DNA from 2 places in the Janibacter sp. LM genome. Region 2 is predicted to be linked to the other one. Evidence: predicted binding sites of a transcription regulator. Region 2 holds the regulator's gene; the other holds the start of a gene.
The links. Region 2 encodes Rex, which represses fermentation and respiration genes when NADH is low (regulators of the CRP and FNR family bind a similar motif). Its sites were predicted from a motif close to CTTGTGAANNNNTTCACAAG; they were not measured.

Region 1 (14,792 bases), on a different contig from region 2:
ACGGCTCCTTGCTCTCCGAGGGCACGTGCAGGTGCCCCGAGGCGGTCTGCTCACCGAATCCTGAGCTCATCGGTCGACTCCTCCCATCACCGGGTCGATGGAGGCGACGGCGACGATGACGTCGGCGAGGTTGCCCCCTTCGCACATGGCCGCGACGGCCTGCAGGTTGTTGAAGCTCGGGTCCCGGAAGTGAGCCCGGTAGGGGCGGGTACCGCCGTCGGCGACGACGTGGCAGCCGAGCTCCCCCTTCGGCGACTCGACCGCGACGTAGGCCTGGCCCGGCGGGACGCGGAAGCCCTCCGTCACCAGCTTGAAGTGGTGGATCAGCGACTCCATCGAGGTGCCCATGATCTCGCGGATGTGGTCGAGGCTGTTGCCCATGCCGTCGCCGCCCACGGCCAGCTGCGCCGGCCAGGCGATCCGCTTGTCGGCGACCATGACGGGGCCGGGGTTGCGCTGCAGCTCGTCGGTCACCTGCTCGACGATCCGCAGGCTCTCGCGCATCTCGTCCAGGCGGATGCAGAGGCGGTCGTACGCGTCGGCACCGGTGCGGGTGACGACGTCGAAGTCGTACTTCTCGTAGCCGCAGTACGGGCTGAGCTTGCGCAGGTCGTGCGGGAGCCCTGTGGAGCGCAGGACGGGACCGGTGATGCCCAGGGCGGTGCAGCCCGTGAGCGAGAGGACACCGACGTCCTTGGTGCGACCCTTGAAGATCGGGTTCTCGAGGAGCAGCTTCTCCAGCTCGCCGATGCCCCGGCGCACCTGCGGGACGGTCTCGCGGATCTTGTCGATCGCACCGTGCGGCAGGTCGGAGGCCACGCCGCCGGGGCGGACGTAGGCGTTGTTCATCCGCAGTCCGGTGATGTTCTCGATGACCGAGAGGATCCGCTCCCGCTCGCGGAAGCCGATCGTCATGATCGTCGTCGCGCCCATCTCCATGCCGCCGGTGCCCAGGCAGATGAGGTGGCTCGAGATGCGGGTGAGCTCCATCATCAGCACGCGGATCGCGCTGGCCCGCTCGGGGATGTCGGCGGTGATGCCCAGGACCTTCTCGATCGCCAGGCAGTACGCGGTCTCCTGGAACATCGGGGTCAGGTAGTCCATCCGGGTGCAGAAGGTGACCCCCTGCGTCCAGGTGCGGAACTCCATGTTCTTCTCGATGCCGGTGTGCAGGTAGCCGATGCCCGCGCGGGCCTCGGTGACCGTCTCGCCGTCGAGCTCGAGGATCAGGCGGAGCACGCCGTGGGTCGAGGGGTGCTGCGGACCCATGTTGAGGACGATGCGCTCCTCGGGGTTCATCCCGAGCTCGCCCATCTCCTGGTCCCAGTCACCCCCCTGGACGTTGACGACGTGGCCCTCGGCGAGGTCGTCGGCACCCGGGGTCGAGTGCACCCCCGCACTGTGCGTGTACGTGGCCATCAGCTGTACGACCTCCGCTCGTCGGGCGGCGGGACGGTGCCGCCCTTGTACTCCACCGGGATGCCACCCAGCGGGTAGTCCTTGCGCTGCGGGTGCCCGGCCCAGTCGTCCGGCATGAGGATGCGGGTGAGCGCGGGGTGCCCGTCGAAGACGACGCCGAACATGTCCCACGTCTCCCGCTCGTGCCAGTCGGCCGCCGGGTAGGTGGCGACGACGCTCGGGACGTGTGGGTCGGCGTCGGGTGCGGTGACCTCGACGCGCAGCCGGCGGCCGCCGTGCGTGATCGACAGCAGGTGGTAGGCGACGTGCAGCTCGGCGCCCTCGTCGTGAGGGAAGTGCACGCCGGAGACCGACATGCACATCTCGAAGCGCAGGTCGGGCCGGTCACGCAGCGCGCGCATGACGACCGGCAGGTCGTCGCGGTGCACGTGCAGGGTCAGCTCGTCGGCGTGGACGACGACCCGCTCGAGCAGGTCACCACCCGTCGCGTCGGCGAGACGGTCGACGACCTCGTCGTACCAGCCGCCGTAGGGGCGCTGGGCGGCGCCGGGGAAGGCGACCGTGCGCTTCAGGCCGCCGTAGCCAGAGGTGTCCTGGCCCTCGCGCGCGCCGAACATGCCCCGGCGCTCGTCCCGGACGACGGGTGCGCGCTCGGGCGGGACCTCCCCTTCGCCCTCGGGCCGGACGTTGGTGTACTCGACCGGACGGTTGCCGCCGACGAGACCCGAGGTGTCGGGGAAGCCCTTGTTGGCCGTGCCGCCGAGGCCCGGACCCGTGGGGTGGACGCCGTCGGGCGCCGGCGTGCCGACGTCCTTCTTCTCGTCGCTCATGCCAGGAGGTTCCTTCCGAGCAGGCCCTCGTGGTCGTGCGTCGGGGGCTGCAGCTCCGTCGGGGTGGCGCCGAGCGCCGCCTGCTCCGCGGCACGGGCCGCGGCGACCCGGTTGACGCCCAGCGGCGTGCTCTGGATCTGCTCGTGGAGGGTGATGATCGCGTTGAGCAGCATCTCCGGTCGCGGCGGGCAGCCGGGCAGGTAGATGTCGACCGGGATGATGTGGTCGACGCCCTGGACGATCGCGTAGTTGTTGAACATGCCGCCGGAGCTGGCGCACACGCCCATCGAGATGACCCACTTGGGGTTGGCCATCTGGTCGTAGACCTGGCGCACGACCGGGGCCATCTTGTTGCTCACCCGGCCGGCGACGATCATCAGGTCGGCCTGGCGCGGCGTCGCCGCGAAGCGCTCCATGCCGAAGCGCGCCAGGTCGTAGTGCGGCGTGCCGACGGCCATCATCTCGATGGCGCAGCAGGCCAGGCCGAAGGTGGCCGGCCAGATCGAGGCCTTGCGCATGTAGCCGGCAAGGTGCTCGACCGTCGTGAGGGCGATGCCCGCGGGCAGCTTCTCCTCGAGTCCCATGTCTTGTCTCCGTCCTCGTCAGTCCCACTCGAACCCACCGCGACGCCACACGTAGGCGTCGGCGATGAAGAACGCGTTGAACAGGAAAAGCACCACGGCACCGAGGGTGAAGGCCCCGAGCTCGTCGAACGCGACAGCGAAGGGGTAGAGGAAGAGCGCCTCGATGTCGAAGATGATGAAGAGCATCGCGGTCAGGTAGTACTTCACCGGGAAGCGACCACCCTCGGATGCCTGCGGCGTCGGCTGGATGCCGCACTCGTAGGCCTGGGCCTTCGCCGCGTTGTAGCGGGCCGGGCCCACGACCAGGCTCGTGCCCACCGAGACGATGGCGAAGCCGAGCCCCAGCAGGAACAGGATGAGCAGCGGGATGTACGGGTTCATCGCTGCGCCTCGCTTTCTGACATGTGATGCACGCCACCGATCCTAGGGGTGGCCGGCAGCACGCCGACGCCGGGCTCACGCATTGGGAGCCACCTTGGTCATGAGCTGGACGAGCCGGTCGTCGAGACCGCCGCCCTTCTCCTCCGGGAGGTTGGCCATGAGCTTGAGCATGAACTTCATGAGGGTCTGGCGCGGGAGGCCGTACTTCGTCGCCAGGCGCATGATCTCGGGCTTGCCGATGAGCTTGGCGAACTGCGCGCCGAGGGTGAAGTAGCCGCCGTGCATGTCCTTCATCCGGCCGACGTAGGACTGGAGCACGCGCTCGCGGTCCGCGGCGGTCGGCCGGGCGAGCGCCTGCACGATCGTCTCGGCAGCGGCGTGACCGGCCTCGAGGGCGTAGTCGATGCCCTCGCCGTTGAAGGGGTTGACCATGCCGCCGGAGTCACCGACGAGCATGAGGCCGTCGGCGTAGAGCGGCTGGCGGTTGAAGGCCATCGGCAGCGCCGCCGCGGTGATCTCGCCGGTGATCGTGTCCTCGTTGATGCCCCACTCGGCCGGCATCGTCTCGACCCAGCGACGCATGACGTCCTTGTAGTCGGTGCGGCCGAAGGCCTCGGAGGTGTTGAGGACGCCGAGGCCGATGTTGGAGCGGCCGTCGTTCAGGCCGAAGAGCCAGCCGTAGCCCGGCATGAGGATCCGGCCGCCGTCGGGGGTGGTGGACCACAGCTCGAGGTGGCTCTCGAGGTAGTCGTCGTCGTGGCGCGGGGTCTCGTAGTACGCGCGCACCGCGACGGCCATCGGCCGGTCCTCGCGCTTCTCGCGGCCCATCTTCACCGACAGGCGGGAGGAGACGCCGTCCGCGGCGACGACGACGGGGGCCCGGTAGGTCTCGGTCTCGCCCGTGGCGCGACCGCGCTCGTCGACGACCTTCGCGACGACGCCGACGATGCGCCCCCCTTCGTCACGCAGCGGCTCGGAGACATTGCGTCCCTCGAGGAGCTCGGCCCCGCTCGACGCGGCGTGGCGGGCGAGGACCTCGTCGAGGTCCTGGCGGGCGCGGACCATGCCGTACCCGGGGAAGGAGGTGACATCGGGCCAGTCGAGCTGCAGCCGCATGCCGCCGCCGATGATCCGCAGGCCCTTGTTGCGCGCCCAGCCGTCGGTCTCCGACAACGGGATGCCGAGGTTGATCAGCTGGCGGACCGCTCGGGGGGTGAGCCCGTCCCCGCAGATCTTGTCCCGGGGGAAGCGGGACTTCTCCAGCAGGACGACGTCCTTGCCGGCCTTCGCCAACCAGGCCGCGGTGGCGCTGCCACCCGGTCCGGCCCCGACGACGATGACGTCGACGCTGCGGCCACCCTCGGCCGCCGGCAGTGCACTGGTCACGAAACTTCCCTCAGCTGCTTGTGAAGCATTTCACGATCGCCGGGAAGCCTACTCTTTTGGAACAACGAGGCGGACACAGGTTCACCTAACCTGCGGGCGCGTCCGGACGAAGGGGGACTCAGCCCGCCTTGACGGCGCGGTGCAGGGCGACGATCCCGCCCGTGAGGTTGCGCCACTCGACCCCCGACCATCCGGCGCCCTCGATCATCCGGGCCAGCGGCTCCTGCGCGGGCCAGCTCTGGATCGACTCGGCGAGGTAGACGTAGGAGTCCGGGTTGGAGCTCAGCCGGCGGGCGACGGGCGGGAAGGCGGCCATGAGGTACTCGCTGTAGACCGTGCGGAAGGTCTTGTTGACCGGCTGGCTGAACTCGCAGACGAGCAGGCGCCCACCCGGTCGGGTCACGCGCAGGAACTCGCCGAGCGCCACCTCGGGCTGCACGACGTTGCGGAACCCGAAGGACATCGTCACCACGTCGAAGGACGCGTCGGCGAAGGGCAGGCGGGTCGCGTCCGCGGCGGCGAAGTCGAGCTCGGGGCTCTGCTTCAGGCCCTGGCGGAGCATCCCGAGGGAGAAGTCGGCGGAGGCCACGTGGGCGCCCGCCGCGCGCAGCGGGAGGGAGGAGGAGCCGGGACCGGCGGCGATGTCGAGGATGCGCTGGCCCGGCCTCGGGTCGATGGCGGCGACCACGGCCCGACGCCACAGCCTCGTCTGCCCCAGCGACAGGACGTCGTTCATCAGGTCGTACTTCGCGGCGGTCTCGTCGAACATCGCGGCGACGTCCTTGGGGTCCTTCTGGAGGGTGGCGCGGCTCATGTGCTCATCCTCGCACCCGCAGTCGTACGCTGGACCGCGACATGACCTCTCCATCGCCCGCCGACGTCCCCTCCACCTCCGGCGTCCCGCACCCCGCGCTCGTCGTGCGGACGGTGTCCGTCCCCCTCCCCCGCGTCACGGACCTGCTCGGGCTGCTGCCCGAGCCGGACGACGCGGGCGACATCGTCTCCTGGGTCCGCAAGGGCGAGGGCCTCGTCGGCTGGGGCCGGGTCGCGACCTTCCGGGCGACGGGTCCGCACCGTTTCGAGCAGGCGCAGGAGTGGTGGCGCGAGGTCACCGCCGAGGCGATCGTGCGCGACGACGTCGACGAGCCGGGGACCGGGCCGATCGCCTTCGGGTCGATGGCCTACTCGCGCCGCTCCCTCTCCGAGTCGGTGCTCGTCGTCCCCGAGGTCGTCGTCGGCCGTCGCGGCAACCTCGCGTGGGTCACGACGATCACGACCGACGCCACGGTGCCCCCCGCGGACCAGGTGCTCGCTCGCCAGCCCGCGCCGCACGGCCCGGGACCGGTGGCCTTCGCCGACCGGGACCTCACCGCGGAGCGCTGGGCCGAGGCCGTCGAGGAGGCCGTCCGCCGGATCAACGCCGGCTCGCTCGACAAGGTCGTGCTCGCCCGCGCCGTCCAGGCGACCGCGCAGAGGCGCATCGACCCGCGGTGGCTGCTGCAGCGGCTCGCCGCGGACTACGACACGACGTGGGTCTTCGCGGTCGACGGCCTCGTGGGCGCCACCCCCGAGATGCTCGTGCGGCTCGAGCGCGGCCTCGTCACCTCGCGCGTGCTCGCCGGCACGATCCGGCGCACGGGTGACGACAGCCACGACCTCGCGCTCGCCGGGTCGCTGGCCCGCAGCAGCAAGGACCTCGAGGAGCACGAGTACGCGGTGCGCTCGGTCGCGGACGCCCTGACCGACCACACGTCCTCGATCAACGTGCCGGACTCCCCCTTCGTCCTGCATCTCAACAACGTCATGCACCTCGCGACGGACGTCGCGGGGGTCGTCGACGACGACTCGACCTCGCTCGCCCTCGCCGCGTCGCTGCACCCGTCGGCCGCCGTGTGCGGCACGCCGACGCCGGTCGCCGACGGGGTCATCGCCGAGCTGGAGCAGATGGACCGCGGGCGCTACGCCGGGCCGGTGGGCTGGATGGACGCCTCGGGCGACGGCGAGTGGGGCATCGCGCTGCGCTGCGGCTGGTACGAGGACGCGACCTCGCTGCGCCTGTACGCGGGCTGCGGGATCGTGGCCGGGTCGGTCGCCGGGGACGAGGTCGCCGAGTCCGTCGCCAAGCTGCTGCCGATGCGGACGGCGCTCGGCGGCTGACCCTGCGTGAGACTCGGGTCATGGCCGCAATTCCGGCCGGACAGGAGCCCTTTCCCGAGTCTCGGTGACGTGGACTGCCCGGGTCAGGCCAGGGCGGCGGCGACGGCTGCGCGCACTCGCTGACCGGCCGCGCGCCGGGCGTGGCCGGGGACCGGCACCCGGATGACGCGGATCCCCGGGCTGCCCTGGTGCAGCAGTGCGGCGAGCTCGTCCGGGGTGCGCGCCGTGGTCGAGGGCACCCCGTGGGCCGCGCAGAGCAGCCCGATGTCGCTGCCCGTGGGTGTCGTGAACAACCGCGTCATCGGCCCCGACAGCTCCGGCGCGCCGTACTCGAGCGTGCCGAAGATGCTGCCCCCGTCGTCGTCGAGCACGACGATCGTCAGGTCCGGGCGGGGCTCGGCGGGCCCGATGAGCAGGCCGTTGGCGTCGTGCAGGAAGGTCAGGTCGCCGAGCAGCGCCACGGTCGGCCCCGGCCGGGACAACGCGATGCCGACGGCGGTCGAGACGCAGCCGTCGATGCCCGCCAGCCCCCGGCTGGTGAGGACCTCGACGTCGGCGCGCGGGTGGGCGACGCCGTGCGCGAGGTCGCGGGCGACGCTCGAGCTGCCGAGGAAGAGGGCAGCGTCCGGTGGCAGTGCGTCGTGCAGGGCCCGGGCGACCGCGGGGCCGGCGGCATCGGTGGGGACGGCAGCGGCGAGGCGCTCGCCGGCCTCGCGCCAGGTCCGGGCGAGGTCGCTCTCCTCCCACCCGGGTCCCTCCAGCGACAGCGCGGCGAAGGGGTGCACCGCGGCCGCCGCGTGGGTCGCGTCGGCCCAGCCGTCGGCGCCCGGCTCTCCGGTGGTGACGACCTCGACCCGGACCCCGGGGGTGCGCGTGAGCGCCGGCACGGAGCGGCCGAGGGTGGGGCGCCCGACGACGAGCAGGCGCGAAGGGAGGTGCGCCGCCACCCAGTCCCTCGCCGTGAGGACGAGGTCGCCGTGGGGCAGGACGAGGTCGCTCGTGCCCGGCCCAGGCTCGGCGACGACCGGTGCGCCGTGGTGGCTCGCCCAGGCGAGCGCGGCGGCCCGGTGGTCGGCGGTGGGCAGCTCGCCGAGGACGACGAGGGTGTCGGGGTCGTGCTCGAGGGGGACTGCGTGCCCGGCGGTGACGGGGGCGGGGCCGGCCACGGCGACCCAGGGGTGGTCGCCCTCGCGACCGACCACGGGGTCGAGGTGTCCGCGACCGGGTGGGCGGTCGTTGTGCCCTCGACCCGTCGCGGGGGCGGCGATCGCCGTCGGCGCGAGCGGGTCGCGGTAGGGCAGGTCGAGGTGGACGGGTCCCGCGCTCCCCTGCCCGGCGAGGGCGCCGGTCGCGGCGGCGACGGCCCGGGCGGCAGCGGTCCGCCAGCCCGCGGCCTGGCGGGCGGGGTCGGCGGGCGTCTCGAGCTCGAGCGCCAGACGGACCTGCTCGCCGTAGACCCCGACCTGGCTCGTGGCCTGGTTGGCGCCGACCCCGCGCAGCTCCGGGGGCCGGTCGGCGGTGAGGAGCAGCAGCGGGACCGCGCCGTGGTGGGCCTCCAGGACCGCGGGGTGGAGGTTGGCCACGGCCGTCCCGCTCGTCGTGATGACGGCGGCCGGCCGGCGGGAGGTCTTGGCCAGGCCCAACGCGAGGAAGGCCGCGCTCCGCTCGTCGACCCGCACGTGCAGGCGCAGCCGTCCTGCCAGCTCGAGGTCGTGGGCCGCGTAGGCGAGCGGGGCCGAGCGGGAGCCGGGGCACAGGACGACCTCGCGGACGCCGAGCCGCGCGAGCTCGTCGAGGAGCACGCGCGCACCGGTCGTCGAGGGATTCACCCACCCGATCCTGCCACCCCGCAGGGTCGGTGTCGGGCGGGCGGGCTCCCCTCAGATCCGCTCGACGTCGTAGTCGATCGTCACGGTCGGCGTCCCGGCCGTCCCGACGAAGGGGGCTGCCCCCTGCCGCCACGCCGCGAGGGAGGGGTCCTCGCTCGCGTCGGCCAGGCGCGCGGTCTCGGCGTAGCGGCCGCTGTCGTGCGCCTGCGTCGCCCGGGCGTCCCGACCCAGGTCGTCGGCGAGGGAGCGTTCGACGGTCACCCAGCCGGCGCGGTCGGGGTTGGCCGCGCCCTCGAGACCGGGCACGAGGTCCTCGGTGTGCTCGAGGCTCAGCACCGACACGTCCTCGGGCACCCCGAGGGAGGCGACCGGGGCACCGGAGGTGACGACGTGGGTGATGCCCAGCCGTCCTCGCAGCTCCGGGTTCGCGGCGAGCGCGGCCGCGGTGATGCCGCCGTGGCTGTGCCCTGCGGCCATGACGCGTGGCGGTCCGCTGTCCCCGACCCGGCTGCGGGCGTCGGTGAGGGCCCGCTCGACGGCGAGCATCGAGCGGGTCGTCTCCCCCGCGAGGAGCAGGGCGTTGCTCGTCAGGTCCCAGGGGTTGGCGCCGGCCCGCGGGTCGAAGGTCTGCGTCCCCGGGATGTCCACGACCCAGGCCCAGGTGCCGTCGGCCTGGGGGATGCCGGTCACGCGCAGCCGCGACCCACCCGACGTCGGTCCGTCGGCCGCGACGAGGTCGGCGACGCCGCGGGGCGCCCGACCGACGCCTGCCGGTCGGGGCCGCAGGTCGACCCGGCGGCCCGACTCGTCGAGGACGGCGCCCTTCGTCGCGGCGACGACCACGGCGAGCGCGCCGGCGTGGTCGCGCGGCGGGTAGGGCACGCCGGCCCGGCCGCTGCGCCAGCCGAGCCACAGGCCGAGCACCGGCACCCCCTCGCCGAGACCGAGGAGCAGCCCGTCGAGGCCGTCGGCCGCGGCGGGGACGAGCCACGGGTGGTCGAAGAGGATCTCGTCGGCCTCCTGGCCGAGACCCAGCCCGATCGAGATCGCCGCCGCTCGGGCACCGGGCACGGTCATCACGGCCGCGACCACCGGCACACTCGCCAGCCCGGCCCCGAGGACGACCGGGGCCACCGATCGGCCGACCCACGCGCCCGCGCTCGTCGCGATGCCGTCGGTGAGGGCCTGGACGCTGTGTTCGGCGTCGCGGTAGGCGTGGACGGCCGCCGTCGTCGCGGCCGCGGTGGTGCCGACCTCGACCCCGACGGCGACGACCCCGGTGCACCGGCCGATGGCCAGCTCGGCGGTGACGGCCTCCACCGGGGCCAGCAGCCCGGCGAGCGCGAGCCCCGGGTCCACCGCGGCGAGGCCGATCGCCAGGCCCACCTCGCCGACGTCCAGCGCGATCCGCCGCAGGCGTCCCGCGGACTCCTCGAGCTCGTCGAGCCCGACCGACAGCCCGGCCGCGCCCCCGGTGACGCTGATCCCGCTCACGGCAGCACCCGGGCCGTGAGGTCGACGGCGCCGACCATGTGCAGGCGCGACTCGGCGACGGCCTGCAGGTGCCGCACGTCGGCGGCGGCCTGGCGCACGCGACGGGCATAGGTGGCGAGGTCGTCGGCGTGCTCGCCGACGACGTCGCGGTGCAGCCGAGCCGCCTCCCCCTGCCAGCTCGTGGCCGTCGCGCTGCGCGCCTGCACGGCGCACGCGTCCAGCCGGTCGGCGTGGCGCTCGAGCCGCACCGCCACCGCTGTCAGCTCCCCCGGGAGCAGCCTGTCGATCCCCGTGTCCATGGGTCCACCCCACCCCTTGGGCAGGGCGGGCGGGACCCCCTTCGCGCTCCTGTGGACGAAGGGAGCGCCACCACCGGGCCTGTGGTCAGACGCGCGCCGCCCAGGCCGCGCGGACCCGCTCGCGCCACCAGTGCTCCCGGGCCGGCGACGCGGCGTGCGCGGCGAGGAGTCGCGGGTCGGGGGCGACGTCGCGGACCGGCAGGGCACCGGCCACGGGGAGGAGGGGCTCACCCGTCACGTCGGCGGCGAGCAGGGCGCCGGTGCCGAGCCCGCACGCGTGGTGGAGCTCGGGCAGCGCGGCGGCGAGGGCGACACCGGCGCGCAGGCCGACGCTCGAGTCGATGGCAGAGGAGACCACGGCCGGCAGGCCGCACTGCTCGACGACGCGCAGCGCGGAGGCCACCCCGCCGAGGGGCGCGACCTTGACGACGATGACGTCGGCCGCGCGCAGGCGGGCGACCTCGAGCGGGTCCTCCGCCTTGCGGATGGACTCGTCGGCGGCGACCCGGACGTCGACGCCCTGGTGGGCGAGCTCGACGCGCAGCCGAGCGAGGTCGCGCACGTCGGCGCAGGGCTGCTCCGCGTACTCGAGGCCGTACTGCGCGAGGAGGGACAGGCTGTCAGCGGCCTGCGTCAGGGACCAGCCGCCGTTGGCGTCGACGCGGATGCGCGCGTCCGGCCCCATGACGTCGCGGACGGCGGCAACCCGGTCGAGGTCGTCGCGCAGGTCCTGGCCCCGCTCGGCGACCTTGACCTTGGCGGTCGTGCAGCCGTCGTAGCGGGCGAGGACGGTCGCCACGTCGGCAGCGGGGACGGCGGGGACGGTCGCGTTGACCGGGACCTCGTCGCGCACGGGCTGCGGCCACCCGTCCCAGGCGGCCTCGATCGCCGCGTCCAGCCAGCGCGCGGCCTCGGTCGGCCCGTACTCGAGGAAGGGCGCGAACTCCCCCCACCCGGCGGGTCCGCGCACCAGCGCGACCTCGCGCTCGGTGACCCCGCGGAACCGGGTGTTGAGCGGCAGCGTGACCACGTGCAGGCCGTCGAGCAGCTCCTCGACGGATGCGAGCGCGGTCATCGGTCCCGGCTCGAGAGCACGCAGAACTCATTGCCCTCGGGGTCGGCGAGGACGGTCCAGGTGACCTCCTGCTCGTCCTGGCCGACGTCGACGCGGGTGGCGCCCTGGGCCAGGAGCGTCTCGATCTCGGCGTCGCGCTCCTGCTCGACGTGAGGCGCCAGGTCGAGGTGCAGGCGGTTCTTGATCGTCTTGCCCTCGGGCACGGGGACGAAGACGAGCGAGGTGCGCAGGCCCTGCCAGGTCGCCAGGTCGTCGACCGGGTCCTCGGTGTGCTCGGGCGGCACGACATTGGCCTCGTACTCGTCCTCGTAGCCGATCCGCCACCCCAGGACGTCGGCCCACCACCGCGCAAGGGCTCGGTGGTCACGCGCGTCGATCGCCGTCTGGTACCAGTGCAGTGCCATGCACAGGACGGTAACCCGCGCTCGGCCCTCACCCGGCCGTCGCCGCCGCCCGGGCCGTCTCGGTCTCGAGGAGCACGTCGCGCAGGCTCATCAGGTCAAGACGAAAGCGGCTGACGAGGAAGGCCGTGTCACCCAGGACGTACACGTCCGGCACTCCCGGCGGCCGCTGCCCGTGGCACCAGGCGTCACCCCCGAGCGTGATCGCGAGTGCCCGGGAGCGGTCCTGGTAGGACTGCACGGGGACCCCCGCGAGGTAGTCGCGCACCCTGAAGACGGCCGCGCCCCCGACGAGGCCGTTGGCCTTGGCCGCGCAGTGGATGATCCCCGCCGCGACCCGGGCCGGCTCGGCGGACCGCCACCGTTCGAGCAGCCGCGCCCGGGCGCTCGCGGCGAGCAGCCGTCGGTAGACCGTGGGCAGCTCGGCGGCCGCCAGCGGCGGCGGGCCGGACGCCATGAGGACCGCGTCGATCGAGCGCACCCATCCCGGCGGGACCGGGCCGGCCAGCGCGTCCGGGTGCAGTGGCTCGTCGACCGGCAGTGGGTCGCCGACGAGTCGCTCGAGCTCCTCCGGCCCACCGACGACCCGCTGGAGCCAGCCACGCATCGTCTGCTGCGGCACCGGCTCGCGCAGCCCGTACGTCAGGTCCTCACCGGGCGGCGGGACCGGCCCCCACTCATCGCCCATGACCGGGCCGCCGCCACCGCCGTCGATCCCGTACAGCCATCGGTCCGTCATGTCGCGTCCTCTCGCCCGTGACGGTCCGGGTGACCGGCCACAGGTCCACCCCACCGGCTGCGGGAGGCGAGGGGGACCCCCTTCGGCGGGCTGTGGACGGACGCCGAGCGCGGCGGGGGGCTGGGGACGGGCGTAGGGTCGCTGCCCGTGGACATCGCCCTGACTCTCATCGCGATCGCCGTCGCGATCGTGCTCATCATCCGCTTCAAGGTCGACCCGGTGATCTCGCTGATCATCTCCTCGGTCTTCCTCGGTCTGTCCGCGGGGGTGGGGGCCGAGGGCACGGTCACGGCCATCACCACCGGCTTCGGCGAGATCATGGGCGAGGTCGGTCTGCTCATCGGCTTCGGCGTGCTCATCGGGTCGCTGCTGCAGGCGACCGGCACCTTCCGGGCGCTCGTCGAGATCATCGCGCGCCGGGTCGGCGGCAAGCTGCCGTACGCGATGACCGCGGCGCTGTCGGCGATCTTCCCGTCCATCTACGTCGACGTGCAGGTCGTCCTCGCCTCCCCCATGGCCCGCCAGGCGGCGCCGGTCGTCGACCGCAAGCGCGGCCTGCCGTGGCTCGCCGGCGCGATCGGCATCGGGATCTTCGCCGGGTACGTCTTCGTCGTGCCGGGCCTGGCCGCCGTGGCCATCGCCGGCCAGCTGAAGCTGCCGCTCGGCGAGTACCTGATCTTCGGCGCCCCGATCGGCGTCGCGACCGCGCTGATCACGACCTTCCTCTTCCGGCTGCTCCTGCAGACCCGCTTCTGGGACGAGACCACCGACATCGATGCCGACGAGGAGGAGCACCCCGACAACCCGGGGCACCGCGCCTACCTCGCCCGCGCCGCGGCCGAGGCCGCTGCGGCCCGTCCCGGCGCCGGGTCCGGTGCGACAGCGGGGTCCGGCGCAGCACCGACGGTCGACGGCGTGGACGCCGACCTCGAGGACCCCGACGCGGTGCCGGACCGCGCGCTGCGCCTGCCGCTGCTGCTGCGCCTGTCCCCGATCCTCGTGCCGCTCGTGCTCATCGCCTTCGGCGCCTTCATGGACCTCTTCGACAAGAGCAACGCGACGATCGCCTTCCTCGGCAATGCCAACATGGCGCTGTTCATCGGCCTGCTCATCGCCTTCCTCATCGGGCGCGGCGCGCTCGGTGGGGACGGCACGGAGGCCGCTCTCTCGCAGGGCTTCCGGACCACCGGCGAGATCCTGCTCATCACCGGCATCGGCGGCTCGCTCGGGGCCGTCATCACCGAGACCGGGCTCGACGCGTCCCTCAAGCAGCTCTTCTCGGCCGACGCCAGCGCCCCCGTCCTCATCACCGTGCTGCTCGCGTGGTTCATCGCCGCGCTGCTGCACTTCGCGATCGGGTCGGTCTCGGTCGGCGCGATCACCGCGTCGGGCATCATCAGCCCGGTCGTCGCCTCGACCGGGGTCGAGCCGGTCGTCGTGGCCCTGGCCATCGCGTCCGGCGCGATGTTCGCGCTGCACGTCAACAGCAACTTCTTCTGGATGTTCAAGAGCCTGCTCGGTCTCTCGACCAAGGGCGCGCTCAAGACGCTGACGCTCGCGACCTCGCTCGGCGCGGTCGTGTCGTTGCCGTTGGTGCTCCTGGCGAGCATCGTCGCCTGACGCGGGGAGCCCCCTTCGTCGTCGTGACGAAGGGGGCTCCCCGGCGGCGGTGCGCGACGGTCAGGCCGCGACGCGCTCCCGCTCGGGGGCGTCGACCTGCGTGACGGCGCGACGACCGGCGAGGACCGCGTCGAGAGACCAGGCGCCGGGGCCGGCGACGGCGAGGGCCGCACCGATGCCGGCGAGCAGGAGGACGAGCTCGTAGCCGCCCTCCCCGACGAAGAAGCCCGCCGACAGGTGGACGACGAAGAGCGCGCCGAGCATGACGAGCGCGTAGACGGCACCGACGACGCGGGTGCCGAGGCCGAGGACGATCAGGACGCCGCCGACGAGCTCGACGAGCAGGGTCAGCGGACCGGTGACGCCGGCGAGCGGTGCACCCATCCCGGCGAACATCTCACCGACGCCGCCGAAGCCGGCGGCGGTGAGCTTCTGCCAGCCGTGCAGGAACATGGTCAGGCCCATGACGATCCGCAGGATCACGAGGGCGAGGTCGATCTGGGTGCGGCGCATGCGTCGCGTCCTTCCAATTGATTGCAACTACAACAGTTGTCACTTTAATCATCATCGGGTCCGCT
Region 2 (14,792 bases):
CACCTTGGGGGCCTCGCCGTCGATGAGGTTGACCGCGGCGAGGACGCTCGCCTCGATCGAGGACCCGATCCCGAGGACGCTGGCGGAGAACGTGTGCGGCTTGATCTCCTCGATGGCCTGGACGGAGGTGGCGTCGCCCTGCACGATGCGTCCGACCCGCCCGAGGTAGCTCTCCGCCAACGACGGGTCGAGCTCGAGCGCCGTGACGCGGTTGCCCAGCCGGTGCAGCTCGGTGGCGACGGCACCGCCGAATCGTCCGAGGCCGATGACGAGGACGTCCTCGTTGTGCAGACGCATGCGGGGCACGCGGTCCTCCGTTTCGTCGGGGTGGTCGTGGAGAAAACCCTATATCCGGGTAGCGTCCAACCCATGAGCACGCAGGTGTGCGCCATCTGGGGCGAGGACTTCACCAGATACGACTTCGGTCCCGGGCACCCGATGGCACCGGTGCGTCTCGACCTCACGGCGCGACTGTGCCGCGAGCTCGGGGTCTTCGACGACGTCGAGGTCGTCGACGTCGACGTGGCCACCGACGAGGTGCTCGCCACCGTCCACTCGCGCGCGTACGTCGACGCGGTCCGCGCCGGCTCCGCGGACCCCGCGAGCGCCGACGGGACGTGGGGCATCGGCACCGACGACGTCCCGGCCTTCGTGGGGATGCACGAGGCGAGCGCGCGGATCGTGGCCGGCTCGGTCGAGGCAGCGCGCCGGGTGTGGGTCGGCGAGGCCGAGCACGGGGTGAACTTCACCGGGGGCATGCACCACGCGATGCGCGAGCGGGCCGCAGGGTTCTGCGTCTACAACGACATCGCTGCCGCGATCCAGTGGCTGCTCGACCAGGGTGTCGAGCGCGTGGCCTACGTCGACGTCGACGTCCACCACGGCGACGGCGTGCAGGAGATCTTCTACGACGACCCCCGGGTGCTCACGGTCTCGATCCACGAGTCGGGACGCACCCTCTTCCCCGGGACCGGATGGCCGGGCGACACGGGTGGGCCCGGGGCCGAGGGCACCGCGGTCAACGTCGCCCTCCCGCCCGGGGTGACCGACGGCCCGTGGTTGCGCGCCATCACCGCGGTGGCGGCCCCGGTCGTGCGCGCCTTCGAGCCCCAGATCCTGCTCACCCAGCACGGATGCGACACCCACCGCGAGGACCCGCTCGCGCACATGTCCCTCACGACCGACGCCCAGCGCCAGGCCGCGGTCAACCTGCACCGCCTCGCCCACGAGGTCTGCGACGGACGGTGGGTCGCCTTCGGCGGGGGCGGCTACGACCTGGTCGGGGCGGTGCCCCGCGCCTGGACCCACCTCACCGCCATCGCCGCCCACAAGCCGATCCCGGCGGACACCCCGATCCCGGAGCCCTGGCGCGCGCACGTGGAGAAGATCTCGGGGGAGCGCGGCCCGGAGCGCATGGGCGACCTGGAGCCGCAGGACCTGCCGATCTGGGTGCAGCCGTGGAGCATGGGCTACAACCCGCACAGCGGCGTGGACCGGGCGATCATGGCCGCCCGCGAGGCGGTCTTCCCGCTCCACGGTCTCGACGTCTGGTACGAGTAGGACCGATTTTCCGCCGCTTCCCGGCGTGTCGGGTGGACGGCGGGGGGTGAATCTGCCCTCCAGTCTTCACAGTCGTCACATCTGCCCCTATGGTTGTCATCTGCGGGGCTCGTTGACGTCTGCCGACATGGGTCGGTGGTGCGGCCCTGCGGAGATGTCGAGGTGATCATGTCCAACGATCGACTGGGTGAGGTGCACTTCCTCACCGTGGCTGAGGTCGCGTCGATCATGCGGGTGTCGAAGATGACCGTCTACCGCATGGTCCACAACGGTGACCTGCCGGCCGTCCGCGTCGGTCGTAGCTTCCGAGTCCCCGAGGACGCGGTGCACACCTACCTCGAGACGTCGTTCATCGAGACGGCCTGAGAGCTCTGGCCCGACCCGTCCCGACTCCCCGGGCGCGAGCCTCCCGCGGGAGTCGGGTAAACTCTGCCGTCTGACTCGTACTCGGTGGGGCCTGCGCCGCAAGGCCGGCATCGCTCGAGCCACCACCGAAAGCACCGATCAACACCGAAGGACGTCCGCATGGGTTCTGTCATCAAGAAGCGTCGCAAGCGCATGGCGAAGAAGAAGCACCGCAAGCTGCTGCGCAAGACGCGCCACCAGCGTCGCAACAAGAAGTGACCCGCACGAAGGGGGCCCCGACCGGATGACCGGTGGGGCCCCCTTCGTCGTCCCCGTCGTGATCCCGATCTCTCCGCGCCCACCAGGCGGCTGAACGGCCCCCCGCGCAGGGCCGCGTGACTAGGCTGCCCACAGTGCCCCGACCCACGGGTCCATCTCCACAGGAAGGTGTCCCGGTGCCCGAGACCGTCCTCATCGCAGGCGTCTCCCGCCACCTCGGCGGTGCCTTCGCCCGACGGCTGAGCCGCGACGAGTCCGTCGGCCGGATCATCGGCGTCGACGTGGTGCCGCCACGCCACGGCATCGGCCGCGCCGAGTTCATGCGCGCCGACATCCGCAGCCCGCTCATCAGCCGGATCATCGCGGGCAACGACGTCGACACCGTCGTGCACATGGCGGTCATCGCCACGCCGCGCGCCGGCGGTGGTCGGGCGACGCAGAAGGAGATCAACGTCATCGGCACGATGCAGCTCCTCGCGGCGTGCCAGCGGGCCGAGTCGGTGAGCAAGCTGGTCGTGAAGTCGACCGCCGGGGTCTACGGCTCGAGCCCACGTGACCCCGCGATGTTCACCGAGGACATGTCCGCCAAGCGGATGCCCAGGTCGGGCTGGGCCCGCGACAGCGTCGAGGTCGAGGGCTACGTGCGCGGCCTGTCGCGACGGCGCCCGGACATCGAGATCACGACGCTGCGCTTCGCCAATGTCATCGGCCCACGCATCCGCACCGCCTTCACCGACCACTTCAGCCTCCCGGTGATCCCCATCCCGTTCGGGTACGACGCGCGCCTGCAGTTCGTCCACGAGGACGACTGCGTCGCGGCGATGGCCACGGCGGTCGGCCTCCCGGGGCTCGGCGCGGTCAACGTCGCCGGCGACGGGATCATCACCGCCAGCCAGGCCGCCAACCTCGCCGGCCGTCCCTATGCGCTCGTGCCGCGGGCCGCGACCGGCATGGTCACCGACCTGGCCAAGAAGTTCGGCCTCATCGACATCGGCTCCGACCAGCTCGACCTGCTGAGCTTCGGCCGGGGTCTGGACACCACCCGCATGCGCGAGCACCTCGGCTTCGAGCCGGCGTACACGACCCGGGCCGCCTACGAGGACTACGCCCGGGCGACGAAGGGCCGGGTCATGGACCGCCTGCCCTTCGCGCAGCCCGGCTGGTCCGCAGTCCAGGCCGCCGAGGCCGCGATGCGCGCCGTGGCGCCCACACCCGAGAGCGAGAAGTGATGGCCGACCGTACCGCCAAGAAGTCCACGGCCAGGAAGACCGCCACGAAGAAGAGTGCGACGGCTCCCGCGAAGAAGGCCGCCACGAAGAAGGCCGCCGCGAAGAAGACGACGGCGAAGAAGACGACGGCGAAGAAGACCACGGCAGCCTCCGCGCCGCGCTCCAGCGTCGCCCTCGCGGCCGACCGCGCCGGGGGCGAGCGGGCTCGTCGTCGCACCACGCCGCTGCTCACCGGTCCCTCGGCGGAGGTGCCGTCGGCCCCGGCCGCGCGCAGCACCACGCCCGCCCGGCCCAAGAAGCCCCGGCCGCCCCGCAAGCCCAACCTCACCGTCGTGCCCGGCCCGGACGGCGGGCCGCCCACCGTCCGGCGCACGACGGCGAAGCCCGCGGCCGGCCCCCGCCGACCGCCGGCCCGCAGGAGCACCTCCACCGCAGCCCGCCCGTCCGCCACGACCCCGCAGCAGCAGTCGCGGACCGCGTCGACCGGCACGCCCGACTCCGGCCAGACGATCGTGCCGGGCCTGGCGGAGCTGCTGTCGGTGCTGCTCTCCGCCGGTCAGCTCACCTCGCGCACGCTCGGCCAAGCGGCCGGCGCCGCGGCGGGTGAGGAGTGGGAGCGGCGCTTCGCCGAGACGCTGCACTTCCTCCAGCGTCGGGTCAGGGGCGACTACGCGGTCGACGACTTCGGCTTCGACGAGGACTTCACGATCCACACGGTCTTCCCCGTGCTGCGCCTGCTCAAGGACAAGTGGTTCCGCGTCGAGGTCCGGGGGATCGAGAACATCCCGGCCGACACCGGTGCGCTCCTCGTCTCCAACCACTCGGGCACCATCGCGATCGACTCGGTCATCACCCAGCTGGCGATCCACGACGCCCACCCCCAGCGCCGCTTCCTGCGGATGCTCGGCGCCGACCTCGTCTTCCAGCTGCCGGTCGTGGGCGACTTCGCCCGGAAGACGGGCGCGACCCTGGCCTCCAACGCCGACGCGGAGCGCCTGCTGCGCGGTGGTGAGCTCGTCGGCGTGTGGCCCGAGGGCTTCAAGGGCGTCGGCAAACCCTTCCGTGAGCGCTACAAGCTGCAGCGTTTCGGTCGGGGTGGCTTCGTCTCGGCGGCGATCCGCTCGGAGGTGCCGATCATCCCGTGCTCCGTCGTCGGGGCCGAGGAGGTCTACCCGATGATCGGCAACATGAAGACGGTCGCCCGCCTCGTCGGCGCCCCCTATGCCCCGATCACGCCCTTCTTCCCGCTGCTGGGCCCGCTCGGTCTGATCCCCCTGCCGAGCAAGTGGATCATCGAGTTCGGCGAGCCGATCGACACCGCCTCCCTCGGACCGGCGGCGGCGGACGACCCGATGCTCGTCTTCGAGCTGACCGACCAGGTGCGCGAGACGATCCAGCAGACCCTGTACTCGGTCCTCGTCACCCGTCGCTCGGTCTTCTTCTAGGAGCAGGTATGGATGCATTGCCCGGCGCCCGGGTCGTCATGATCGGCCGGCAGGGCTGCCACCTGTGCGAGATCGCACGGGGGGTCATCGAGGGGGTCGTCGCCGAGACCGGCGACAGCTTCGCCGAGGTCGACATCGACGCGGACCCGCGTCTGGCCCGGTACACCGAGGAGGTGCCGGTGACCTTCGTCGACGGCCGCCAGCACGACTACCACCGGGTCGACGAAGGGAGGCTGCGCGCCGCCCTTCGCCCCTGAGGGGACGCGTCCGCCCCCGCTGGTCTCGCCTGACGGCTGACTTTGTGCATTTGTTCACAAGAGCGTAATCTCGATCCTGTTCGGTCGTCAGGCGCCGCGCCCCCCGACCGGGAGAGGAGCCGAGGGCAACCGTGTCCGTCGATCAGACCGCCAAGCGGGACATCCCCGACGCAACGGTCGCGCGACTCCCCGGATACCTGCGGGCACTCGGCCAGATGACCTCTCAGGGCGTGCTGTCCGTCTCCTCCGAGGAGCTCGCCCACAGCGCCGGTGTCACCTCGGCCAAGCTGCGCAAGGACCTCAGCCACCTCGGCTCGTACGGCGTCCGCGGCGTCGGCTACGACGTGGCCCACCTCAACTACCAGATCTCCCGGGCGCTCGGCCTGACCCACGACTGGCCCGTGATCATCGTCGGGATGGGCAACCTGGGCCGCGCGCTCGCCTCCTACGGCGGGTTCGCCACCAAGGGGTTCAAGGTCGTCGCCCTGCTCGACCGCGACCCGCTCGTCGTCGGCGAGAGGCTCGACGACCTCGCGATCCAACCGATGGACGCGCTCGACGCGCTCGTCCGTCCCGGCGAGGCCTGCATCGGGGTCATCGCGACCCCCGCCGGCTCTGCCCAGGAGGTCGCCGACCTCCTCGTCGCCGCGGGGGTCAGCTCGATCCTCAACTTCGCCGCCACGGCCATCCAGGTCCCCGAGGGAGTCCACATGCGCAAGGTCGACCTGTCCACGGAGCTGCAGATCCTCGCCTTCCACGAGCAGCAGCGCTTCGGGGCCAGTCCAGAGGACTTCCTGGAAGGGGCCGCCAGATGAGTCTGCTCGCCTTCGGGCTCAACCATCGTCGGGCCCCGATCTCCGTCCTCGAGCGGGCGGCGCTCGACGAGTCCAGCCTCGCCGCGATCATCGCGGCGGCGACCGCCAGCCCCGACATCACCGAGCACCTCGTCGTCGCGACGTGCAACCGCACCGAGGTCTACGCCGAGGTCAGCGCCTTCCACGGGGCCGTGGCCGACCTCACCGAGGCGATGACGTCCTCGACGGGCATCACCCACGACGACCTCAAGGCCCACCTCGACCTGCACTACGGCGACGCCGCCGTCGCCCACGTCTTCAACGTCGCCGCCGGGCTCGACTCGATGGCGGTGGGGGAGTCGCAGATCCTCGGGCAGCTGAGGGACGCGCTCGGCCGCGGCCAGAGCGAGGGTCATGTCGGCCCGAGCCTGAACTCCCTCGTCCAGCAGGCCCTGCGCACCGGCAAGCGGGTGCACAGCGAGACCGCCATCGACGAGGTCTCCCGCTCGCTCGTCGGCGCCGGTCTCGACGCCGCCCGGGAGCACCTCGGCGACCTCGAGCAGGCGCACGTGCTCGTCGTCGGCGCCGGCGCCATGAGCGCCCTGGCGGCCACCAGCTGCGTGCGTCGCGGCGTCGCCGAGCTGACCGTCGTCAACCGCACCCACGAGCGGGGCGCGGCGCTGGCCGAGCGCCTCGGCGGGTCGGCCCGCCCCGCCCACGAGCTCGTCGACGCGCTCGCCGACGCGGACGTCGTCATCTCGTGCACCGGCTCGACCGGTCTGGCCATCACCCTGCCCGACGTCGCCGACGCGCAGGTCGCCCGCGGCGGTCGCCCGCAGGCCTTCATCGACCTCGCCCTCCCGCACGACGTGGCCCACGAGGTCGCCGACCTGCGTGGCGTCACCCGCCTCGGTCTCGCCGACCTCGGTGACCTGCTCGGCTCCGACGGCCGCCTGCCCGAGGTCGAGCAGGCGCGCGCGATCGTCGGTGACGCCGTCACCCAGCACCTCGGCAAGCGCGCGGCGAGCATCGCCGGACCCACGGTGCGTGCGCTGCGCACCGCCGCCCAGCAGGTCGTCGAGCGTGAGCTGACCCGCCTGGACCAGCGAACCCCGGACATGTCGGGGGCCGACCGTGCCGAGGTCGAGCTCGCCGTCCACCGCATCGTCGAGAAGCTCCTGCACCAGCCGACCGTGCGCGCCAAGGAGCTGGCGATCGACGGCCGCTTCGGCGAGTACGAGGACGCCCTGCGCCAGCTCTTCGACCTCCACGCCGAAGGGGGTGCCCTGTGACCGCGCTCCGCCTCGGCACGCGGCGCTCCGCGCTCGCGATGACCCAGTCCGGCCACGTCGCCGATGCCCTGCGGGCAGCCGGCCACGAGGTCGAGCTCGTCGAGGTCGTCACCGAGGGCGACACCAACCGCGCCTCGCTGGCCAGCATGGGCGGGACCGGTGTCTTCGCCAGCGCGCTCCGCGAGGCCCTGCACGCGGGTGAGATCGACCTCGCCGTGCACTCGCTCAAGGACCTGCCGGCCGTGCAGGAGCCCGGTCTCGTCGTCGCCGCGATCCCCCCGCGGGTCGACCCGCGCGACGCGCTCTGCGCCCGAGACGGACTGACCCTGGGCGAGCTCGGCGAGGGGTCGGTCGTCGGGACCGGGTCCCCGCGCCGTCGCGCCCAGCTGGCGGCCCTCGGGCTCGGGCTGGAGTTCCGCGACATCCGCGGCAACCTCGGCACCCGCCTCGACATGGTCGGTCCCGGCGAGGACCAGCTCGACGCCGTCGTGCTCGCGCACGCCGGGCTCACGCGGCTCGGCCTCACCGACCGGATCACCGAGCTGCTCGAGCCGATCCAGATGCTGCCCGCGCCCGGCCAGGGTGCCCTGGCCGTCGAGTGCCGCTCCGACGACGAGGTGGTGATCGCCTCCCTTCGCCCCCTCGACGACCCGGACACGCGCGCGGCCGTCACCGCGGAGCGCGCGATCCTCGCGGAGCTGAGCGCAGGGTGCGCCGCACCCGTCGGCGCGCTCGGCGAGGTCGTCGAGGACGTCGACGGCCCGGTCCTCTCGCTGCGGGCCGTGATCGCCGCGACCGACGGCACCGCGGACCTGCGCCGGTCGATCACCGGCCCCCTCACCGACGCGGAGGCCCTCGGCCGCCGCCTCGCCCGCACGCTGGTCGACGACGGCGCCCCCGCCATCGCCGACCTGTCAGCCACCCACCCCACCACCGCTTCGGAGCATGCCCAGTGACCCCCCAGCGCTCTGCCGCACCCGCCCACGTCGACGCCTCCCGCCGGCCGGCCCGCGTCGCCTTCGTCGGCGCCGGTCCCGGTGACGCGTCACTCATGACCGTCGCCGCCGTCGATCTGCTGGGTCGTGCTGACGCGGTCATCACCGACCAGCTGACCAACGAGGCGGTCGTCGGCTCGCTCACCTCGGGCGACGTCGAGATCGTCGATGCCAGCCACGGCGAGCACGGGCAGCAGCTGACCCACGCCTCCCGCGCCAAGCTCGTCGTCAAGACGGCCAAGGCGCACAAGGGCGGTCTCGTCGTGCGGCTCATGGACGGCGACCCCGCGACCTTCAACGGACTCGCCGAGGAGGCGCAGGCCCTCGTCAAGGCCGACATCGACTTCGACGTCGTCCCCGGCGTCTCGGCCGTGAGCGCCGTCCCGGCGTACGCCGGCATCCCGCTCACCGCGCGCTCCACCGGCGCGGTCCACGTCGTGAGCCTCACCGGGGCCAAGCGCGCGGACCTGTCCGCCTCGGTCGCCGACGACGTGACCCTGGTCCTGCTCGGCCTGCCCGACCACCTGGCCGCCGCCTTCGGCGACCTGCTCGCCGCCGGGCGCGCCGCGGACACCCCGGTCGCCGTGACCCGGGGCGGCACGACGACCGCGCAGACGACCCGGGCGACGACCCTGCAGGGGGCGGCCGACGCCGTCGCCGGGCTCGAGGTGCCCACGCTCGCGGTCGTCGGTTCGACGGTCGGGCTGCGCGACACCCTCTCGTGGTTCGAGAGCAAGCCGCTCTTCGGCTGGCGGGTGCTCATCCCGCGCACCAAGGACCAGGCCGGCCCGATGACCCGGCAGCTGCTCGGCCACGGCGCGACCAGCGAGGTCGTCCCGACGATCAGCGTCGAGCCGCCGCGCACGCCGCAGGCCGTCGAGCGCGCCGTGCGCGGGCTCGTCACCGGTCGCTACCAGTGGATCGGGTTCACCTCGGTCAACGCCGTCAAGGCCATCCGCGAGAAGTTCGAGGAGTTCGGTCTCGACGCCCGCGCGTTCTCCGGGTTGAAGATCGCCGCGGTGGGTGGGGTCACCGCCGACGCCCTGCGCGAGTGGGGCCTCGAGCCCGATCTCGTGCCCGACGGCGAGATGTCGGCCCGGGGGCTGCTCGAGGTCTGGCCGCCCTACGACGAGGTGCTCGACCCGATGGACCGGGTCTTCCTCCCGCGGGCCGACATCGCGACCGACACGCTCGTCGCCGGTCTGCAGGACATGGGTTGGCAGGTCGACGACGTCACGGCCTACCGCACGGTGCGGGCGACCCCGCCGCCGGCGCCGGTGCGCGACGCGATCAAGCAGGGCGCCTTCGACGCCGTCGTCTTCACCTCGTCCTCGACGGTGCGCAACCTCGTCGGCATCGCCGGCAAGCCGCACCCGTCGACGGTCATCGCCTGCATCGGTCCGGCCACGGTCAAGACCGCCGAGGAGGCCGGTCTGCGGGTCGACGTCATGGCGCCCGAGGCCACCGGCGAGAGCCTCGTCCAGGCCCTCGCCGACCACGGGCGCGAGCTGGCCGCCGCCGCCGTGGCCGCCGGTGAGGAGCCGACCCGCCCGAGCGCCCGCCGCAAGAAGTCGACGACCCGCCGCAAGGCGAAGGGGTGAGCGTGGGCGACGCAGCACCTCGCGGACCGGTCGTGCGACCGCGACGACTGCGGGGGAGCGTCCCCCTTCGTCGTCTCGTGGCGCAGACCCGCCTGCACCCGGCGGACCTCGTCCTGCCGGTCTTCGTGCGCGAGGGGATCCACGAGCCGGTCGAGATCTCCTCGATGCCCGGCGTCGTGCAGCACACGCTCGAGTCGCTCGTCGACGAGGCGCAGGCGTGCGTGGACGCGGGCATCGGCGGGATCATGCTCTTCGGCGTGCCGGTGGCCAAGGACGCCCGGGGCTCCGGCGCCGACGACCCGCAGGGCATCCTCAACCTGGCCACGAGGGCCGTCGTCGACGCGGTCGGGGACCGCCTCGTCGTCATGACCGACCTGTGCCTCGACGAGTTCACCGACCACGGCCACTGCGGGGTGCTCACGAGCACCCTCGACGGCCGCAGCGTCGTCGACAACGACGCGACCCTCGAGCGCTACGCCGCGATGGCGATCGCGCAGGCCGAGGCCGGCTCCCACGTGCTGGGGCTCTCCGGGATGATGGACGGCCAGGTCGCGCACGTGCGCGCCGCCCTGGACGCGGCCGGCCACACCGACACGCTCGTGCTGGCCTACGCCGCGAAGTACACCTCCGCCCTCTACGGGCCCTTCCGCGAGGCCGTCCAGTCCTCGCTGAGCGGTGACCGGGCGACGTACCAGCAGGACCCGGCCAACGCGACCGAGGCGCTGCGCGAGATCGACCTCGACCTCGCCGAGGGCGCCGACATCGTCATGGTCAAGCCGGCGCAGCCGCACCTCGACATCGTCGCGGCGGCCGCCGAGGTCTCGACCGTGCCCGTCGCGGCCTACCAGATCTCCGGCGAGTTCGCGCAGATCGTCGCTGCCGCCGAGCGCGGCTGGATCGACCGCGACGCGGCCGTCACGGAGTCGCTGCTGCACATCAAGCGGGCCGGCGCGCAGATCATCCTCACGTACTTCGCGCTCGAGGTGGCGGGGCGGCTGTGAGCGGGACGCGCTGGCTGGACGAGGACGAGCAGCAGCACTGGCGCGCGTACCTGCGCGGCGTGCGGCTGCTCGAGCGTGCCCTCGTCGACGACCTCGCGCCGCACAACATCCAGCTCACCGAGTACGAGCTGCTCTCGATGCTCTCGGAGTCGCCCGGGCAACGCATGCGCATGTCACGCCTGGCCGACGACATCATCCAGTCGCGCTCCCGCGTCACGCACACCGCCTCGCGCCTGGAGAAGCGCGGGTGGGTGGAGCGCTGCCGCTCCTCCGACGACGGCCGGGGGGTCGAGATCCTCATGACCGACGCCGGCCGGGACGCCCTGGGCGCGCTCGCCAGCGTGCACGTGGAGTCCGTGCGCCGGCACCTCGTCGACGCGCTCACGCCCGAGCAGTTCGCGGCGCTCGGTGAGGCGATGGCGGTCGTGCGCGACCGGCTCGCGCCGGGGCACCACGAGATCGGCCTCGACGACTGAACGCACCGGCGCCCGTGATGGCAGGTGGCCCCGCCCCGTGTGCCCTCGAGGACCGCGACCTTGGGAGGATGAGGGCATGACGCTCTCGACGACCCGCTCGCAGGCCCTCTTCGACCGCGCGCGCGAGGTGATCCCCGGTGGGGTCAACTCGCCGGTGCGCGCCTTCGGCGGCGTCGGCGGCGTCCCGCGGTTCATCGAGAGCGCGCAGGGCGCGACGCTCGTCGACGTCGACGGCAACCGCTATGTCGACCTCATCTGCTCGTGGGGGCCGATGATCCTCGGCCACGCGCACCCGGACGTCCTCGCGGCGGTCACCACGGCCGCAGGCAAGGGCTTCTCCTTCGGCACCCCGAGCGAGAACGAGGTGGCCCTGGCCGCCGAGATCGTCGACCGCGTCGAGCCGCTCGAGCAGGTTCGCCTGGTCTCGTCCGGGACCGAGGCGACGATGTCCGCCCTTCGCCTGGCGCGGGGCGCGACCGGGCGCTCGGTCATCGTGAAGTTCGCCGGCTGCTACCACGGGCATGTCGACGCACTGCTCGCGCAGGCGGGCTCGGGCGTCGCGACCTTCGCCCTGCCGGACTCGGCCGGCGTGCCCGCCTCCGCGGCGGGGGAGACGGTGGTCCTGCCGTACAACGACCTGGCGGCCGTCGAGGAGCTCTTCGCTCTGCGTGGCGAGGAGATCGCGGCGGTCATCACCGAGGCGGCCCCGGGCAACATGGGCGTCGTCCCGCCCGCGCCCGGGTTCACCGAGGGGCTGCGCCGGGTCACCGCCCGGCACGGGGCACTGCTCATCAGCGACGAGGTCATGACGGGCTTCCGTGCGAGCCGCTCGGGCTGGTACGGCCTCGAGACGGGGCCGCAGGGCGCGCACCCCGGCGGGTACGCGGGCGGGGCCCCGGACCTCTTCACCTTCGGCAAGGTCATGGGCGGCGGCTTCCCGGCCGCGGCCTTCGGCGGCCGCGCCGACCTCATGGCGCACCTCGCACCGGAGGGGCCGGTCTACCAGGCGGGCACGCTGTCGGGGAACCCTGTCGCGACCGCCGCCGGCCTGGCGACGCTGCGCGCCTGCACCGAGGACCTCTACCCGCGCCTGGAGACCACGGCCCGCACGATCGCCGACGCCGCGTCCGCGGCGCTGTCCGCCGAGGGCGTCGCGCACCGGGTGCAGTGGGCGGGCTCGATGTTCTCGATCTTCTTCCGCGAAGGGGAGGTCACCTCCTTCGCCGACGCGCAGGCCCAGGACACCGCGGCCTACGGCCGCTTCTTCCACGCCATGCTCGAGGCCGGCGTGCACCTCCCGCCGAGCGCCTTCGAGGTCTGGTTCGTGTCCGACGCCCTCGACGCCTCCGCCCTGGAGACGATCACGGCGGCGCTGCCGCTCGCTGCCCGGGCGGCGGCCTCCGCCTGACCGTTCGTCTGCATTGCCCTAGGGCAATGCAGAGGTCAGGTAGAGCGCGTACTCGAGGCGGCGGCCCTGGCGCTCGACCTCGAGGACGACCTCCTCGGTGGGGGCAAGGCGCTCGAGGCTCGTGAGGAGCTCCGGCTCGCGCTGGGCGGCCCAGATCGCGAGGGTCCCGCCGGGCGACACCTGCGCCAGGGCTGCGGCGAGGGCCTCGGGCCGGTACAGCCGCTCGTTGCCCTCGTGAAGGAGGAAGCTCGGTCCGTTGTCGACGTCCAGGAGGACCAGGTCCCACGCGCCGACCGGGGTGGCCTCGCCGCGCAGGACCCCGGCGACGTCCCCGGCGTGGACGCCCACACGGGGGTGACGAGCCACGAGCCCGAGGGTGGGGGCGAGGCCGAGGCGGGCCCACTGCACGAGGTCGGCCTCGATCTCGACGACGTCGACGTGCCGCACCCGCTTGTCCTTCAGGACCTGCCAGGTGGTGAACCCGAGACCGAGGCCGGCGACCAGCACGCGCTCGGGTGCCGCCGTGCGGGACAGCGACTCCTCGGGGAGCCTGGTCTCGGTGGAGGTGTCGAGGCTGTCCATCGCGAAGGTCCCCGCGATGATCAGCTCGTGCACGCCGCCCCCGTCGGGATCTGCTCGCTCGCGCAGCGCGATCTCCCCCCGGGGCGTGGTCGCCGAGACGATCGTCTCCGCGGCGGGTGAGTCGTCCATGAGGGCCTCCTCGGCGCGGTGTCCCGCGAGGTTATTGCGACGGACGTGTTGCCTATTACGGCACGGTAACCGGACCAAGGTCACATGGCGAAGGGCGGAACCGGTGGCGTGTGCCCGCTCACAAGGCGGTACCTTGACCCCGTGGCTACTACGACCCTCCCCGCGAAGAAGAAGGGGGTGGCGTCGTCCTCGATCGGGCTCAAATTGCTCATGGCAGGCACTGGCGTCATCTTCATCCTGTATGTGCTCCTGCACATGTACGGCAACCTGTTGGCCCTGGCCGGTCAGGAAGCCTTCGACGAGTACGCACACCACCTGAGGACCTTCGGGGAGCCGATGCTCCCGTACGAGGGCCTGCTGTGGATCGTGCGCATCGTCCTGGTCCTCGCGCTCGTCGGGCACGTCTACGCCGCGCTGAAGCTCATGGGGCGCAACAACGCCGCCCGCCCGGTCAGGTACCAGGTGAAGAAGAACGTCCACTCGACGCTCGCCTCGCGCACCATGCGCTGGGGTGGCCTCGCCCTCCTGGCCTTCGTGGTCTTCCACCTGATCCAGTTCACGATCGTCAAGCCGAACCTCTACGGTGCGGCCGACGCGGCGGCCATCAAGGAGTCGCCGTACGTGATGATCAGCGCGGCGTTCGCGACGTGGTGGGTCCTGCTCATCTACGTCATCGCCATGGTCGCGCTCGGCATGCACCTCTACCACGGCGTCTACAGCGCCTCGCAGACGATGGGTCTGAACAACACCGCCACGGCGCGTGCGCGCGCCCGGGTGATCGGCACCGTCATCGCTGCGGTGATCGTGGTCGGGTTCCTCGTCCCGCCCGTCTACATCTTCATCGACAGTCTCTGAGCAGGAGCCTCCTCACCATGACCGACACTCTCAGCGAGTACTTCTCCGAGGGCGCGCCCGTCGCGGACACCAAGGCGCCCGACGTCGACATCAACGCGATGTGGACGCAGCACCAGTTCGACTCCGCACTGGTCAACCCGTCCAACCGTCGCAAGCTCGACGTGATCATCGTCGGTACCGGCCTCGCCGGTGCCTCGGCCGCCGCCACGATGGGCGAGGCCGGCTACAACGTCAAGAGCTTCTTCTACCAGGACAGCGCCCGCCGCGCGCACTCCATCGCCGCGCAGGGTGGCATCAACGCCGCGAAGAACTACAACGACGACGGCGACTCCGTCTACCGCCTCTTCTACGACACGGTCAAGGGCGGCGACTACCGCAGCCGCGAGACCAACGTGTACCGACTGGCCCAGGTCAGCGCCAACATCATCGACCAGTGCGTCGCCCAGGGCGTCCCCTTCGCCCGCGAGTACGGCGGTCTCCTCGACAACCGCTCCTTCGGTGGCGTCCAGGTCGCCCGGACCTTCTACGCCGCCGGCCAGACCGG

Region 1: a site for Rex is predicted at 4,618-4,637, ahead of ABC138_RS05745 (geranylgeranyl reductase family protein). Genes of this name have one in related genera too.

The regions. Positions count from the first base shown of each region.
Region 1 is NZ_JBDIVG010000009.1:46,755-61,546, reverse strand. It holds gene nuoE (NADH-quinone oxidoreductase subunit NuoE) at 1-70, opposite strand, end outside; gene ABC138_RS05765 (NADH-quinone oxidoreductase subunit D) at 67-1,392, opposite strand; gene ABC138_RS05760 (NADH-quinone oxidoreductase subunit C) at 1,419-2,249, opposite strand; gene ABC138_RS05755 (NADH-quinone oxidoreductase subunit B) at 2,246-2,833, opposite strand; gene ABC138_RS05750 (NADH-quinone oxidoreductase subunit A) at 2,852-3,214, opposite strand; gene ABC138_RS05745 (geranylgeranyl reductase family protein) at 3,290-4,600, opposite strand; gene ABC138_RS05740 (demethylmenaquinone methyltransferase) at 4,719-5,414, opposite strand; gene ABC138_RS05735 (isochorismate synthase) at 5,456-6,757, shown strand; gene menD (2-succinyl-5-enolpyruvyl-6-hydroxy-3-cyclohexene-1-carboxylic-acid synthase) at 6,841-8,586, opposite strand; gene ABC138_RS05725 (hypothetical protein) at 8,638-10,080, opposite strand; gene ABC138_RS05720 (hypothetical protein) at 10,077-10,379, opposite strand; gene ABC138_RS05715 (o-succinylbenzoate synthase) at 10,465-11,454, opposite strand; gene ABC138_RS05710 (VOC family protein) at 11,451-11,858, opposite strand; gene ABC138_RS05705 (hypothetical protein) at 11,887-12,594, opposite strand; gene ABC138_RS05700 (SLC13 family permease) at 12,742-14,214, shown strand; gene ABC138_RS05695 (DoxX family protein) at 14,275-14,727, opposite strand.
Region 2 is NZ_JBDIVG010000004.1:61,296-76,087, forward strand. It holds gene ABC138_RS02805 (TrkA family potassium uptake protein) at 1-306, opposite strand, end outside; gene ABC138_RS02810 (acetoin utilization protein AcuC) at 370-1,560, shown strand; gene ABC138_RS02815 (helix-turn-helix domain-containing protein) at 1,729-1,926, shown strand; gene ABC138_RS02820 (AURKAIP1/COX24 domain-containing protein) at 2,086-2,184, shown strand; gene ABC138_RS02825 (NAD-dependent epimerase/dehydratase family protein) at 2,361-3,413, shown strand; gene ABC138_RS02830 (lysophospholipid acyltransferase family protein) at 3,413-4,858, shown strand; gene ABC138_RS02835 (glutaredoxin family protein) at 4,867-5,115, shown strand; gene ABC138_RS02840 (redox-sensing transcriptional repressor Rex) at 5,247-5,930, shown strand; gene ABC138_RS02845 (glutamyl-tRNA reductase) at 5,927-7,201, shown strand; gene hemC (hydroxymethylbilane synthase) at 7,198-8,157, shown strand; gene ABC138_RS02855 (uroporphyrinogen-III synthase) at 8,154-9,797, shown strand; gene hemB (porphobilinogen synthase) at 9,800-10,798, shown strand; gene ABC138_RS02865 (MarR family transcriptional regulator) at 10,795-11,274, shown strand; gene hemL (glutamate-1-semialdehyde 2,1-aminomutase) at 11,351-12,682, shown strand; gene ABC138_RS02875 (hypothetical protein) at 12,701-13,393, opposite strand; gene ABC138_RS02880 (succinate dehydrogenase cytochrome b subunit) at 13,535-14,248, shown strand; gene ABC138_RS02885 (fumarate reductase/succinate dehydrogenase flavoprotein subunit) at 14,266-14,792, shown strand, end outside.